Regions from separate parts of the Streptomyces sp. NPDC126503 genome, predicted to be linked through region 1. Evidence: riboswitches for the same ligand, from Rfam matches in the RefSeq annotation. Region 1 holds a riboswitch; the other holds the start of a gene.
The links. Region 1 has a riboswitch for glycine ahead of gcvT (glycine cleavage system aminomethyltransferase GcvT). Riboswitches for the same ligand answer to the same signal wherever they lie in the genome.
Positions count from the first base shown of each region.

Region 2: linked by a shared signal. The riboswitch ahead of gcvP (aminomethyl-transferring glycine dehydrogenase) and the one ahead of gcvT (glycine cleavage system aminomethyltransferase GcvT) in region 1 are both predicted to bind glycine.

Region 1 is NZ_JBEORS010000016.1:139,646-147,039, reverse strand. It holds gene glyA (serine hydroxymethyltransferase) at 1-695, opposite strand, end outside; gene gcvH (glycine cleavage system protein GcvH) at 725-1,102, opposite strand; gene gcvT (glycine cleavage system aminomethyltransferase GcvT) at 1,180-2,295, opposite strand; glycine riboswitch at 2,455-2,554, opposite strand; gene ABTY40_RS21485 (AAA family ATPase) at 2,702-3,382, shown strand; gene ABTY40_RS21480 (enhanced serine sensitivity protein SseB) at 3,501-4,241, shown strand; gene ABTY40_RS21475 (enhanced serine sensitivity protein SseB C-terminal domain-containing protein) at 4,306-5,097, shown strand; gene ABTY40_RS21470 (ABC transporter permease) at 5,459-6,475, shown strand; gene ABTY40_RS21465 (ABC transporter substrate-binding protein) at 6,585-7,394, shown strand, end outside.
Region 2 is NZ_JBEORS010000039.1:1,406-8,799, reverse strand. It holds gene gcvP (aminomethyl-transferring glycine dehydrogenase) at 1-2,547, opposite strand, end outside; glycine riboswitch at 2,612-2,724, opposite strand; glycine riboswitch at 2,726-2,824, opposite strand; gene ABTY40_RS29655 (PRC-barrel domain-containing protein) at 2,938-3,312, shown strand; gene ABTY40_RS29650 (DNA polymerase IV) at 3,364-4,794, opposite strand; gene ABTY40_RS29645 (MerR family transcriptional regulator) at 4,878-5,495, opposite strand; gene ABTY40_RS29640 (bifunctional nuclease family protein) at 5,680-6,147, opposite strand; gene ftsR (transcriptional regulator FtsR) at 6,201-6,941, opposite strand; gene ABTY40_RS29630 (FHA domain-containing protein) at 6,970-7,394, opposite strand, start outside.

The sequences.
Region 1 (7,394 bases):
CCGAGCGTCTTGTGGGTGGTGGAGGTCACCACGTCCGCGTACTCGACCGGGTTCGGGTGCAGACCCGCGGCGACCAGGCCCGCGAAGTGCGCCATGTCGACCCACAGGTAGGCGCCGACCTCGTCGGCGATCCGGCGGAACTCCGCGAAGTCCAGCCGGCGCGGGTACGCCGACCAGCCCGCGATGATCACCTTGGGGCGGTGCTCCTTGGCGAGCCGCTCGACCTCGGCCATGTCGACCAGGCCGGCCTCGTCCACGTGGTACGCGACCACGTTGAACTGCTTGCCGGAGAAGTTCAGGCGCATGCCGTGGGTGAGGTGGCCGCCGTGCGCCAGGTCCAGACCCAGGATCGTGTCGCCGGGCTGGGCGATCGCGAAGAGGGCGGCCTGGTTGGCGGAGGCGCCGGAGTGGGGCTGCACGTTGGCGTACTCGGCGCCGAACAGCTCCTTGATCCGGTCGATGGCGATCTGCTCGGCCACGTCGACGTGCTCGCAGCCGCCGTAGTAGCGGCGGCCGGGGTAGCCCTCGGCGTACTTGTTGGTGAGGACGGAGCCCTGCGCCTCCATGACGGCGACCGGAGCGAAGTTCTCCGAGGCGATCATCTCGAGGGTGGACTGCTGGCGGCGGAGCTCGGCGTCGACGGCGGCGGCGACGTCCGGGTCCAGCTCGTGGAGGGGAGTGTTCAGAAGCGACATGTTTGATCCCTGGGGTCTCGGGCCCGGTCTCAGCCGGCGGAGAACTCGGCGTACTCGTCGGCGGAGAGCAGATCGTCCGGCGTCTCCGCGACGCGCACCTTGAACAGCCAGCCACCCTCGAACGGAGCCGAGTTCACCAGGGACGGGTCGTCCACCACGTCCTGGTTGGACTCCACGACCTCACCCGTCACCGGGGAGTACAGGTCGCTCACGGACTTCGTCGACTCCAGCTCGCCACAGGTCTCGCCCGCGGTGACGGTGGTACCGGCGGCCGGCAGGTCGGCGTAGACGACATCGCCGAGCGCGTTGGCCGCGAACTCCGTGATGCCGACGGTCGCGACGCCGTCCACGGCGTCCGACAGCCACTCGTGCTCCTTGGTGTAACGCAGCTGCTGGGGGTTGCTCATGACCTGATTCTCCTGGATCGGGGGAGTGCGGATGTACGCGGGTCTTGCGGGGTGAGACGTGGTGGGGGACGAATCCGTCACTTCTGACGCTTGTAGAACGGCAGCGCGACCACCTGGTACGGCTCGTGGGTGCCGCGGATGTCCACCCCTACACCCTCGGTGCCGGGGGCGGCGTGCGCCGCGTCCACGTAGGCCATGGCGATCGGCTTGCCGAGGGTCGGGGACGGGGCGCCGGAGGTCACCTCGCCGATCACCTCGCCGTTCGCGACCACGGACATCCCGGCGCGCGGGACGCGGCGGCCCTCGGCGATCAGGCCCACGAGCTTGCGCGGCGGGGCGGTCTCGGCGCGCTCGGCGGCGGCCTGAAGGGCCTTGCGGCCGACGAAGTCGCCCGGCTTCTCGAACTTCACGACCCGGCCGAGACCGGCGTCGAAGGGGGTGAGGTCGGTGGTCAGCTCGTGACCGTAGAGCGGCATGCCCGCCTCCAGGCGGAGCGTGTCACGGCAGGACAGGCCGCAGGGGATCAGGCCCGCGCCGGCGCCCGCCTCGGTCAGCGCCTTCCAGACGCCCTCCGCGTGCTCGGGCTTCAGGAACAGCTCGAAGCCGTCCTCGCCGGTGTAGCCGGTCCGGGCGATCAGGGCGGGCACCCCGGCGACCGTGCCGGGCAGGCCCGCGTAGTACTTCAGACCGTCCAGGTCGGCGTCGGTGACCTGCGCGAGGATGCCGGGGGACTCCGGGCCCTGCACGGCGATCAGCGCGTACGCGTCGCGGTCGTCGCGCACCTCCGCGTCGAAGCCCTCCGCGCGGGCCACCAGGGCGTCCAGGACGACCTGCGCGTTGGAGGCGTTCGCCACGACCATGTACTCGGTCTCGCCGAGGCGGTAGACGATCAGGTCGTCGAGGATGCCGCCGTCCTCCCGGCAGATCATCGTGTAGCGGGCGCGGCCGTTGCCCACGGTGGAGATGTTGCCGACCAGGGCGTGGTCGAGCAGGTCCACGGCCTGCGGGCCGGTGACGGTGATCTCGCCCATGTGGGAGAGGTCGAAGAGGCCGGCCCGGGTGCGCACGGCGTTGTGCTCGTCGCGCTCGCTGCCGTACCGCAGCGGCATGTCCCAGCCGGCGAAGTCGGTCATGGTCGCGCCCAGCGAACGATGGAGCGCGTCGAGGGCGGTGAGGCGGGGGGCAGTGCTCATGGGGTGGCTCCAGGGTCCCAAGGGCGTGATCGGTGACGAAAACACATGACGGGCGAGGACGTCCTCCCCATCTGTCATGGAACCTGAGAGGTTCACCGAGGGCATCCTCGGCTTGCACCTTGGGTGGGGACGCACCGGCGTCCCGCTTTTCAGATCTGCCTCATCCACGCGGTACGGGGCCTGAGAGATTCAAGGGAGGGTCTTGCTCCTTCGGCGCCCGGACGCGCTCGGCGGTCCGGAACTCTCCCGCGCGGATTCGAGCGGCCGGTATGCGGTTGTACGGCGCTGAGCGCGCCTGGCGCGCACATCATTGCATGTGGTGTCGGCGGGGCAAATCGCTTGTCTGGGATTACCGCTTCTTTACACTTCGTGGGGAAGGGTCTCCTGAGACCCGACAGGGGGAGCGATGACGATCGAGCACACCGGCGCGTTCGCGGCCGGCACCGGCATACCGCCCCAGCGGATGCCCGCCCGCGCCCGCGCGCGGACCCGCTCGCACGGCCGGGGACGGCTCCTGCGGGACCTGCGCGAGCGCGGCGGCCGGGGCCCCCGCGCCCTCACCTTCGCCGCCGGTGACCTGGTGGTCGTCTCCGGTCTGCCCGGCAGCGGCAAGTCCACCCTGATGAAGCGGACCGCGCACGGCCGGGGCGTCGACTCCCAGGACGCCCGCGAGCGCTGGGAGGCCCGCATGCCGCGCCTCCTGCCGTACGCCCTCTACCGCCCCCTGGTCCGGGTCGCCCACTACGCGGGGCTGCGCCGCGCCCTGCGCTCCGGCGAGGGCGTGATCGTGCACGACTGCGGCACCCAGTCCTGGGTGCGCGGCTGGCTCGCCCGGGAGGCGCGGCGGCGCGGCCGCGCCCTCCACCTCGTCCTGCTCGACGTCGACGCGGAGACCGCCCGGGCCGGCCAGCGCGAGCGGGGCCGCGGCGTCTCGGCCTACGCCTTCGCCCGCCACCGCCGGGCCGTCGGCCGGCTCCTCGCCGCCGCCGAGTCGGGCACCCTGCCCCGCGGCTGCGCCTCGGTCACCCTGCTGGACCGGGACGCGGCGGGCACCCTGCGGAAGATCGGCTTCCGGGAGGCGGCCTGAGCGGGCCGCCCCCGCGCTCGTACCCTTCTTTCAGGCCACACCGGCGGCGGGGCGGCGTTAGGGTGCTGCCGGGGACGGGCCGGGGGCGGCAGACCGTGCGAGAAGGGGACACAGGACCGTGGATGTGACGTGGCCGGGCAATGAGCTCGAAGAGGTGCTGGCCGCCTCGCTGGGCGACCCCGCCGCAGGCGGCCGCCTCGTCGAGGTGCTGGGCCGCAGCCCCGTCTGGGTGCCCCTGCCCAACGGCGGCGGGCCCGACAGCACGGACCTGGACCTCGCCACCATGGAGATCGGCGGCGCGGCCTACGTGCCCGTCTTCAGCTCCGAGCAGCAGTTCCTCGCCTGTGTCGGCCCCCACATGTCCTTCACCGTCGCCCCCGCCCGCGACTTCGCCCGCGGCCTGCCGCCCCAGCTCGGCATCGCCGTCAACCCCGGCGGCACGGTCGGCGTCCCGCTGCCCCCGCCCGCGGTGGCCGAACTCTGCCGGGTCGGCCGCACCCCGCTCGACGGCCCCGCCAGCGGCGGCCGCGTCCGCCTCTTCGAGCCCGACTGGCAGGACGACCCCGTCGACTTCCTCGCCGCCGCCTCCGCCGAGTTCGACGCCACCGGGATCGTCACCACGGCCCGCCGCACCCTCGCCAGCGTCGAGGGCACCGAGCCGGCCCTCTTCATCGGCGTCCAGCTCGTCTCCCTGGACGGCGTCGACCGCACCGCGCCCCTGGACGCCCTCGGGCGCGCCCTGGGCCGCGTCGAGGTCGCCTGGCCCGTCAACCTCATCCTCCTCGACATGGCTCAGGACCCCGTCGGCGACTGGATGCTGGAGCGGGTGCGTCCCTTCTACCGGCGTGCCGCCGGGTGAGCGGCCCGCTGTCTAAGCTGAACCGATTCGAGCGAGCCGTACGACAAGAGGGGCGGAACCCAGGGTGAGCGCGTCAGGCACCGCCGCGGCCGGGCAGGTCGAGCACATGCTGCGCCAGGTGGCGCCCGGACGCTACGACGCGTACGAGCGGCTGCTCCACGCCCTCGCCGACGGCGAGGTGTGGATGCTGCTCTGGCAGGGTTCGGCCGGGTCGCCCGACGCGCAGTACGGGAACATGGAGGTCGACGGCTTCGGCTACGCCCCCTGCGTCACCTCCCCGCAGGAGCTGGCGGCCTCCGGCTGGAACCGCGCCCACGAGCGCGTCACGGGCCGGGAGATCGCCCGCGCCCTCTACCCCGACCGCTGGGGCATCTGGCTGAATCCGCACGCCCCCGGCGGCGGCGTCGGCATCCCCTGGGCCGACCTGCGCCGGATCGCCACCGGTCTGGACCGGATGCCCGCGGGGCCGCTCAGGGTCGGCGAGCCCGCCGTGGAGATCCCGCAGTTCTACGCCCTGCTCACGCACACCGCCCACCGCACCCCGGCCGTCCGCTCGCTGCGCCGCGGCTGGGTGCAGCCCGCGCTCGGCTCGCCGTACCTGGTCGTCGGGCTCGACCTGTACGACACCTCGGCGGCGGCCGTCGAGGAGGTGCGGGCGATGATGCGCCAGGCGATCGGCGCCGTCCCCGAGGGCCTGCCCGTCTCCACGGTCGCGCTCTCCGACGCGTACGACCCCGTGGCGCTCTGGCTCCGGGCGAACGCCCGGCCCTTCTACGACCGCGAGGCCCACGGCGGGCGCGGCTCCGCGTCCGTACCCGGTTACGGATATCCGCCCCCCGCGCCGTCCGGATACTGAGACGGCCCCCCTGTTCCGCCCGGACCACAGGCCTCCGGAGCCCCGCTCCGGGGGCCTTCGTTCGCCCCAATTCACCACACGGAAGAAGTAGTTGGGCGACATGTCCGATTGCGCGGAAGAGGGACCCGGTTGGTCCGCTCACATGATCACGACGTCCGGATAACGGAAGTCACAGCACCGCATCACGGTTGCGCAAACATTCACCGCCAGGTCTGGCGGGTGATCGCGGACACATTGAAGACTCCCCGGAACACCGGGCGTTCGGCTCCTTTCGAGCAGAGGCCCAGCAGTTGTTCCACCGAGCCGCTACCCGCGGCGGGCAAGGGCCGGCTACCGGCGGCCGAGAGGGGTCCTCACCACGATGACGGCACCACTGCACGAGACGAGTGCGGCCGAGTCGACCGCAGCCGTCGACGGCGCGCCCGACGCCCCCGGCACTCCCGGCACCGGCAAGGCGATCGAGGGCCGCTCGCCCTGGCAGATCGCCTGGACCCGGCTCAAGCGCGACAAACTCGCCCTCGCCGGCGGCTTCGTCGTGGTCTTCCTCATCCTCGTCGCGATCTTCGCCCCGGTCATCGTCGGCCTCCTCGGCCACCCGCCGGACGAGTTCCACGAGGACCAGATCGACCCGCTGTTCGGCACGCCGATCGGCTCCTTCGGCGGCATGAGCTCCGAGTTCCTCCTCGGCGTCGAGCCCGTCAACGGCCGCGACGTCTTCAGCCGCATCGTCTACGGCGCCCGCATCTCGCTGCTCGTCGCCTGCCTCGCGGCCCTCTTCGCCGTCCTCCTCGGAACCGTCCTCGGCATCGTCGCCGGCTACTTCGGCGGCTGGGTCGACGCCGCCGTCAGCCGCGTCATGGACGTCATGCTCGCCTTCCCGCAGCTCCTCTTCACCATCGCCCTGGTCTCGGTGCTGCCCAACGAGCTCCTCGGACTCGACGGCTCGGGCGTCCGCATCGCCGCCCTGGTGCTCGTGATCGGCTTCTTCGGCTGGCCGTACGTGGGCCGCATCGTCCGCGGCCAGACGCTCTCGCTGCGCAACCGCGAGTACGTCGAGGCCGCCCAGAGCCTCGGCGCGGGCCGCCTCTACATCCTCCGCAAGGAGCTGCTGCCCAACCTGATCGCGCCGATCACCGTCTACGCGACGCTCATGATCCCCACCAACATCCTCACCGAAGCGGCCCTGAGCTTCCTCGGCGCGGGCGTGAAGCCCCCCACCGCTTCCTGGGGGCAGATGCTGTCGACGGCCATCACCACCTACGAGGCGGACCCGCTGTTCATGGTGTTCCCCGGCCTCGCCATCTTCATCACCGTCCTGGCGTTCAACCTCTTCGGTGACGGCGTGCGCGACGCGCTCGACCCGAAGGGCTCCCGCTGACCGGACGCCCACGCCACGCAAGACCCGCCCCTGCCGCTGGCGACAGGAGGCTCATCCCCATCGGCGGACCGCCGCGACGGCCGCCACTATCCCGGAGGTTGCTGGACCCATGCTGAAGAGTTCTCAGCGCAGAATCGCCGCGGGCGCGCTCCTCGCCGCGGCCACGATGGTCGTCACCACCGCCTGCGGCGGGGGCAACGGCGACGGCGGCAGCAAGGGCAAGGGTGACCTCGTCTTCAACGGCGCGGTCAACAAGGTCCTCAACGCCTCGGACAAGAAGGGCGGCGAGCTGAAGTTCATCGGCTCGCAGGAGGCCGACAGCTGGGACCCGCAGCGCGGCTACTACGGCTTCGTCTGGGACTTCGCCCGCTACTACACCCGCCAGCTGGTCACCTTCAAGGCCGCCCCGGGAGCCGCCTCCACCGAGCTCGTCGCCGACCTCGCCACCGACACCGGCAAGGTCTCGCCCGACGGCCTCACCTACACCTTCACGCTGAAGGACGGGGTGACCTGGGAGGACGGCAAGCCGATCACCTCCAAGGACATCAAGTACGGCATCGAGCGCATCTGGGCCCAGGACGTCATCTCCGGCGGCCCGATCTACCTCCAGCAGGTGCTCGACCCGAAGGCCGAGTACAAGGGCCCGTACAAGGACAGCACCCCGGACAAGCTCGGCCTCAAGGCGATCGAGACCCCGGACGACAAGACCATCGTCTTCAAGCTGCCGGCCCCCAACGGCGACTTCCTCCAGATGCTGGCCATGCCGGCCGCCTCCCCGGTCCGCAAGGACAAGGACACCGGCGCCAAGTACGGCCTGAAGCCGTTCTCCTCCGGCCCGTACAAGTGGCAGTCGTACACGCCGAACAAGTCCATCAAGCTCGTCCGCAACGACAAGTGGGACGCCAAGACGGACACCGTC
Region 2 (7,394 bases), on a different contig from region 1:
GGACATGGTCGGCGCGTGGAAGCCGTAGTCGATCAGTCGCTTGGCGATGTCGTCGACGCTGACCCCGGTCGCCTTGGAGAGCGGGCGCAGGTCCACGATGCACTCGTGGGCGACCAGCCCGGCCGGACCGGTGTAGAGCACCGGGTAGTGCGGCTCCAGGCGCTTGGCGATGTAGTTGGCCGCGAGGACGGCGACCTGCGTGGCGCGCTTGAGGCCCTCGCCGCCCATGAGGCGGACGTACGACCAGGAGATCGGCAGGATGCCGGCGGAACCCCACGGGGCGGCCGAGATCGGGCCGACGCCGGTCTCCGGGCCCGCGGTGGGCTGGAGCGGGTGGTTCGGCAGGTACGGGGCGAGGTGCGCGCGCACCGCGACCGGGCCGACGCCGGGGCCGCCGCCGCCGTGCGGGATGCAGAAGGTCTTGTGCAGGTTCAGGTGCGAGACGTCGCCGCCGAACTTTCCGGGCTTGGCGAGGCCGACCAGCGCGTTGAGGTTGGCGCCGTCCACGTACACCTGGCCGCCGGCCTCGTGCACCTCGGCGCAGATGTCCGCGACGTGCTCCTCGAAGACGCCGTGCGTCGACGGGTAGGTGATCATCAGGACGGACAGCTCGTCGCGGTACTGCGCGATCTTGGCGCGCAGGTCCTCGACGTCGACCTCGCCGTCGTCGGCGGTCCTGACGACGACGACCTTCATGCCGGCCATCACGGCGGAGGCGGCGTTGGTGCCGTGCGCGGAGGAGGGGATGAGGCAGACCGTGCGCTGCTCGTCGCCGTTGGCGCGGTGATAGGCGCGGACCGCGAGGAGACCCGCGAGCTCCCCCTGAGAACCGGCGTTCGGCTGGAGGGAGACCTTGTCGTAGCCGGTCACCTCGGCGAGGCGCTCCTCCAGCTCGGTGATGAGCGTGAGGTAGCCCTGGGCCTGCTCGACCGGGGCGAAGGGGTGGATCTGGCCGAACTCGGGCCAGGTCACCGACTCCATCTCGGTCGTCGCGTTGAGCTTCATGGTGCACGAGCCCAGCGGGATCATGCCGCGGTCGAGCGCGTAGTCGCGGTCGGCCAGCCTGCGCAGGTAGCGCAGCATCGAGGTCTCGGAGCGGTGCGCGTGGAAGACCGGGTGGGTCAGGTACGCGTCGGAGCGCAGCGCGTCGGCGGGCAGCGCGTTCTCGGTGACCGCGTCGAGGGCCTCGACGTCGGCGGTGACGCCGAAGGCACCCCACACGGCCGCGAGCTGGGCGCGGGTGGTGGTCTCGTCGCAGGACATCGACACGTGGTCGGCGTCGGCGCGGTACAGGTTGACCCCGGCCTCGCGGGCGGCGGCCACGATCGCGTCGGCGCGGCCCGGTACCCGGGCGGTCAGGGTGTCGAAGAAGGCGCCCTGGACCAGCTCCACGCCTCCGGCGCGCAGACCGGCGGCGAGGATGGCGGCGTACCGGTGGGTGCGCTCGGCGATCTGCCGCAGACCGTCCGGACCGTGGTAGACGGCGTACATGCCGGCCATGACGGCGAGCAGCACCTGGGCGGTGCAGATGTTGCTGGTGGCCTTCTCGCGGCGGATGTGCTGCTCGCGGGTCTGCAGGGCCAGGCGGTAGGCGCGGTTGCCGTCGGCGTCGACGGAGACGCCCACGAGGCGGCCGGGGAGGGAGCGGGCGTGCTTGTCCTGGACGGCCATGTAGCCGGCGTGCGGGCCGCCGAAGCCCATGGGGACGCCGAAGCGCTGGGTGGTGCCCACGGCGATGTCGGCGCCGAGGGAGCCGGGCGAGGCGAGCAGCGTGAGGGCGAGCAGGTCGGCGGCGACGGTGACGATCGCGCCGAGCTCGTGGGCCTGGTCGATGACCGGCTTGATGTCCCGGACGGCACCGGAGGCGCCCGGGTACTGCAGCAGCACGCCGAAGACGCCGCGCTCGGCGACCTCGGCCGGGATGCCGGCGGACAGGTCGGTGACGACGACCTCGACCCCGGTCGGTTCGGCCCGCGTCCGGATGACCGCGATGGTCTGCGGCAGGGCGTCGGCGTCGACGACGAAGACACCGTTCTTGACCTTGCCGACGCGCCGCGAGAGCGCCATGGCCTCGGCGGCGGCGGTGCTCTCGTCGAGCAGCGAGGCGCCCGAGGTGGGCAGACCGGTCAGGTCGGCGACCATGGTCTGGAAGTTCAGCAGGGCCTCGAGGCGGCCCTGGGAGATCTCCGGCTGGTACGGGGTGTAGGCCGTGTACCAGGCGGGGTTCTCCATCACGTTCCGCAGGATCACCGGCGGGGTGAAGGTCCCGTAGTAGCCGAGTCCGATCATCGGGGCGAGGACCTGGTTGCGGTCGGCGAGGTCGCGCAGCTCGGCGAGGACCTCGGCCTCCGTCCGGGCACCGGGCAGGCCCAGCGCCTCGGCGTTCTTGATCACGTCCGGCACCGCGGCGGCGGTGAGCTCGTCCAGCGAGCCGTAGCCGACCTGGGCGAGCATCTTGGCGCGCGCCTCGGCGTCGGGGCCGATGTGCCGCTGCTCGAAGGGAATGCCCTGCTCGAGCTCGGAGAGCGGGATGCGGTTGGCGGTCATGTGCGGGGGCCTCCTGGTCGTCACGACCTGCGAGGGGCACCACGGCGCGGGTGCCCGGACGGCCTCCCCCTCTGTCATCTCAACCTGAGAGCTTCACCGGCACGCCCGAGGGCACGCCGGCTTTCACCGTCGGTGAGAGCGGATGCCGTCGGACTCCCGCTCTGCTTTCCAGAGTGACCTCGTCCGCGCGGTACAGGGGCCTGAGAGATTCCGGGGAGGATTTGCTCCTTCGGCGCCACCGGAAGCTTTCTCCGGGGGACTCTCCCGCACGGGGTCGACAGCCACAGCCAGCCTACCAGCGCCGTTGTGCCGCCCATCGCTCAAGTGGCCGACATCCCGGATGTGCCCTTTCGTAGGGGTGTGGAGCAGCTGCGACCAGTTGGAGGGACCGTGCAGACCGACATCGATCCGCGCAGCCTGATCGGCCGCAAGGCGTACGACCGGAACGGACACAGAATCGGGACGGTGGACGAGGTGTACCTGGACGACGCGACCGGCGTCCCGGAGTGGGCCGCCGTCCGCACGGGTCTCTTCAGCCGGGACGCCTTCGTCCCCCTGGCGCCGAGCGAACTGGTCGACGACGGGCTCCATGTCCCGTACGAGCGGGCGCTGATCAAGGACGCCCCGGACTTCGGCGTCGGCCGGCACCTCTCCCCCGAGCAGGAACTCCAGCTCTACCGCCACTACAGCCTCGCCCTGCCGCCCCCGCCCGGGGACACACCGGACACGGACTTCGGGCGCCTGGCGGGCCAGGACGGCCCCTGACGGCCCGCACACCCTCGGGCAGGACGTACGGCTCCGGGGGCCGCCGACGGGTCAGGCCGCCGCTCCTCCGCCCGCCGCGTCCGCGCGCCCCGGCACACCGGTCCCCCGCCCCGTCCCCCGCACCAGCGGAAGCGGCTCGGACGGCTCCAGATCCGGATCGTCCACGGCGAAGGTCCGCACCCGACCCGGCGGGGACCAGGGCTCCTCGAAGCGGACGGTGACGCGTCCGACCCCGCTGCCCTGGACCCAGCCCGCCCCGTGCACGGCGTGCCGTACGTCCTGCCCCGGGGACCAGTGCCGCTCCTCGGCCGGAGCGGTCCGGGCGGGGTCGCCGGGGAGGGAGGCGGCGGGCTCCGCCGGGGCCTCGGCCTCCCCGGTGTCGCGCCCGCCGGCCATGGACTCCGCCGCCTCCGCGAACTGCGCGAAGAGGTCCTCCTGCGTGTAGTCGGCGAGGCCGCTGACCCCGACACCCAGGAGCCGCACGCCCCCCGTGGTGTCCACCGCCTCCAGGAGCCGCCCCGCCGCCTCCCGTACGACCACCGGGTCGTCCGTGGGCCCGCGCAGCGTCTCGGAGCGGGTCAGCGTCGAGAAGTCGTACCGCCGCACCTTGAGCACGATGGTCCGCCCGGAGTGCCCCGAGGCGCGCAGCCGCCCCACGCACCGCTCGGCGAGCCGCTCCACCTCCGTGCGGATCCGTACCCGGTCGTGCAGGTCCACGTCGAAGGTGTCCTCGACCGACACCGACTTGGCGTCCCGCTCGGCCACCACCGGCCGGTCGTCGTACCCCTGGGCCATCCGGTGCAGCGAGGCCCCGTGCGCCTTCCCCAGGAGCCGTACGAGCTCGTCCTCACCGGCCTCCGCCAGATCGGCGACCGTGGTCATCCCGGCCCGCCGCAGGTGCTCCCCGGTGGCCGGGCCGACGCCGGGCAGGATCCGTACCGACCGGGGCCCGAGGAGCTCCCGCTCGGTGCCCGGCTCGATGAGCACGAGTCCGTCGGGTTTGGCCTCCTCGGAGGCGATCTTGGCGATCATCTTGGACCCGGCGAGACCGACGGAACCGGTCAGGCCGGTGGTGGCCAGGATGTCGGCCCGCAGCCGCTCCCCGGCGGCCCGCGCGCTCGCGCTGTCGTCGGCCACTCCCCCGGCCTCCAGATCGACGAAGGCCTCGTCCAGGCTCAGCGGCTCCACGAGCGGCGACAGCCGCCCGAGCAGCTCCATCACCTGCTCACTGATCGACCGGTAGAAGGCGAAGCGCGCCACGAGAAAGGCGGCGTTCGGCGCGAGCCGCCGCGCCTGCCCCATCGGCATGGCGGAGTGCACCCCGAAGCGCCGCGCCTCGTAGGAGGCGGTGGCCACCACGCCGCGCGGCCCGAGACCGCCGACGATCACCGGTTTTCCGCGCAGGCTGGGCTTCGCCGCCTGCTCGGCGGCGGCGAAGAACGCATCCATGTCCAGATGCAGGATCGTCGGCGCGGCTCTCACGCCTCCGATGCTGCCCCATGCCACTGACATCGGACTCACCGACAGGAAACCCGGCAGGACCGGCCGGCCGCCGGACCCGGGGCTCAGACGGCCCGGTCGCGCCGCCGCCGGGCCAGTTCGTCGCCCGGATTGTGCCCGATCAGCGTCTCGCCCGTGTCGACCCGCTCGCCGTGCAGCTGCGAGAGAGCCGCCTCCACGTCGCGCCAGACGACGCCCACGGCGATGCCGAAGACACCCTGACCGCCCTGGAGGAGGCTCACCACCTCGTCGGGCGAGGAGCACTCGTACACGGTGGCGCCGTCGCTCATGAGCGTCATGCGCTCCAGGTCGCGAAAGCCCCGCGCCCGCAGGTGCTGGACGGCGGCCCGGATGTTCTGCAGGGCCACGCCGGTGTCGAGGAACCGCTTGACGATCTTCAGGACGACGACGTCGCGGAAGCTGTACAGCCGCTGCGTCCCCGACCCGTAGGCGGGCCGCACGCTCGGCTCCACGAGCCCGGTGCGCGCCCAGTAGTCCAGTTGGCGGTAGGTGATACCGGCCGCCGCACAGGCCGTCGGACCGCGGTAGCCCACGGCTTCGGCCGCCAGGCCTTCACCCGCGTCCGTGCCGAAGTCGCCCACCCTGTCGTGAAGCGGATACGGAGCGCTCTCTCCGGACACGCGTCCGAGGGAGCTCCCTGCCGTACCGTCCGCGCTGCTCATCACGCCGACCCTCCGTCCTTGACCTGCCCACACGAAGGTAGGCAGTCACTTGGGGTGCGTCAACGATCGCCACACTCGGCACGCCGAGTGATAATCACCCTGAGGGTGGTTTCCCGTGTCCCTCTCCCGGGAAAGGCTACTCGAATGCTCTGACAGCGCCCCGCGAACGGCTCGTGGCCGCCGGTCACTGGCTCCCGAAGTCCTCCGGTGAGATCTGGTCGAGGAACTCGCGGAACTTCTCCACCTCGTCCTCCTGCTCGTCCGGAATCGCGATGCCGGCGTCGTCCAGGACACCGTCACTGCCGAAGATCGGCGTACCCATCCGCAGCGCCAGCGCTATCGCGTCCGACGGCCGGGCACTCACCTCCACGCCGCTGGCGAAGACCAGCTCGGCGTAGAACACCCCGTCCCTCAGATCGGTGATGCGGACCTGCGTCAGCTCCTGGCCCACGGCCTCCAGCACGTCCTTGAACAGGTCGTGCGTCAGCGGCCTCGGCGGCGCCATGCCCTGCTGGGCGAAGGCGATGGCCGTCGCCTCCCCCGGTCCGATCCAGATGGGGAGGTAGCGATCGCCTCCCACTTCGCGCAGGAGCACGATCGGCTGGTTGGAGGGCATTTCGACCCGGACACCCACAACGTCGAGCTCGTTCACACAGCAACCCTAGGACGTGCCCGACCGGTTTGGATAGTCGGGCCCGGACAAGATCACGGCAGACGGACCCCGAGCGCGGTCTGTACCAGTGCCGCGTGGAGCCGTACGGAGAGAGTCGCGAGCTCTTTCGCGGTGGCCTCCGCATGGGCCCTGGTCTGCGGATTCCGGTGCCGGCGCAGCGGCGCGACCACCTGTTCCACCAGCCCGGCCTCCCGGTCCGCGGCGGCCTTGACACCGCGCAGGTGGCGCGGTTCGAGACCGAACCTCCCGAGGTCCGCGACGAGCCGGGCCACGGTCACGGTCTCGGCGTCGTAGCCGCCGCCCGCCGTCTCCGCGACCAGACCGTACGACTCCCACTCGGCGAGTTCGCTCTCCCCGACCCCGGTGGCGGCGAGTAGCTCGGCCCTGCCGATCCGCGCGGCCGTCGGCCGCTCCTGCTCGGGCTCGCCCCCGTCGGCCGCCAGGTCGCGCCGGCCGGGCGCCGGCAGCGCGACCCGCTCACCCCGGGCCAGGGCGTCGAGGTGTTCGCGGATCACCTTCAGCGGGAGGTAGTGGTCCCGCTGCATCCGCAGGATCCGAGCGAGCCGCTCGACGTCCTGCGGGCTGAACTTCCGGTACCCGGAGGCCGTGCGCCGGGGCTCGACGAGGCCTTCGGCCTCCAGGAACCGGATCTTGGAGATCGTCACTTCGGGAAACTCGTCGCGCAACTGGTTGAGCACCGTGCCGATGCTGACCAGCCGGTCGCCCGCGCCGGCGGCGCCGGAACCGGCACCGCCCGTCGGTGTTCGCAGCATGGACCTTCCCTGAAGGTTCTCCGGGGCGTCAGGCGCCCCGCTGGCTCGAGTGGAAGACCAGCCGGTACTTGCCGATCTGCACCTCGTCGCCGTTGGACAGAACCACCGACTCGATCGGCTCGCGGTTCACATAGGTGCCGTTGAGGCTGCCGACGTCCGACACCGTGAAGGTGCCGTCCTGTCCCCGACGGAACTCCACGTGGCGGCGGGAGACCGTCACGTCGTCGAGGAAGATGTCGCTCTGCGGATGACGCCCCGCCGTGGTCAGCTCGCCGTCCAGGAGGAACCGGCTGCCCGAGTTCGGGCCGCGGCGCACCACCAGGAGCGCGGAGCCCGGCGGCAGCGCCTCGACGGCCGCCAGCGCCTCGGGCGACAGCGACGGCATCGCGATCTGGCCGGTGGTTTCCGAGTCGTACGCCTCGAGCCCCGAGATGGAGATCGTCGACGTCGTCT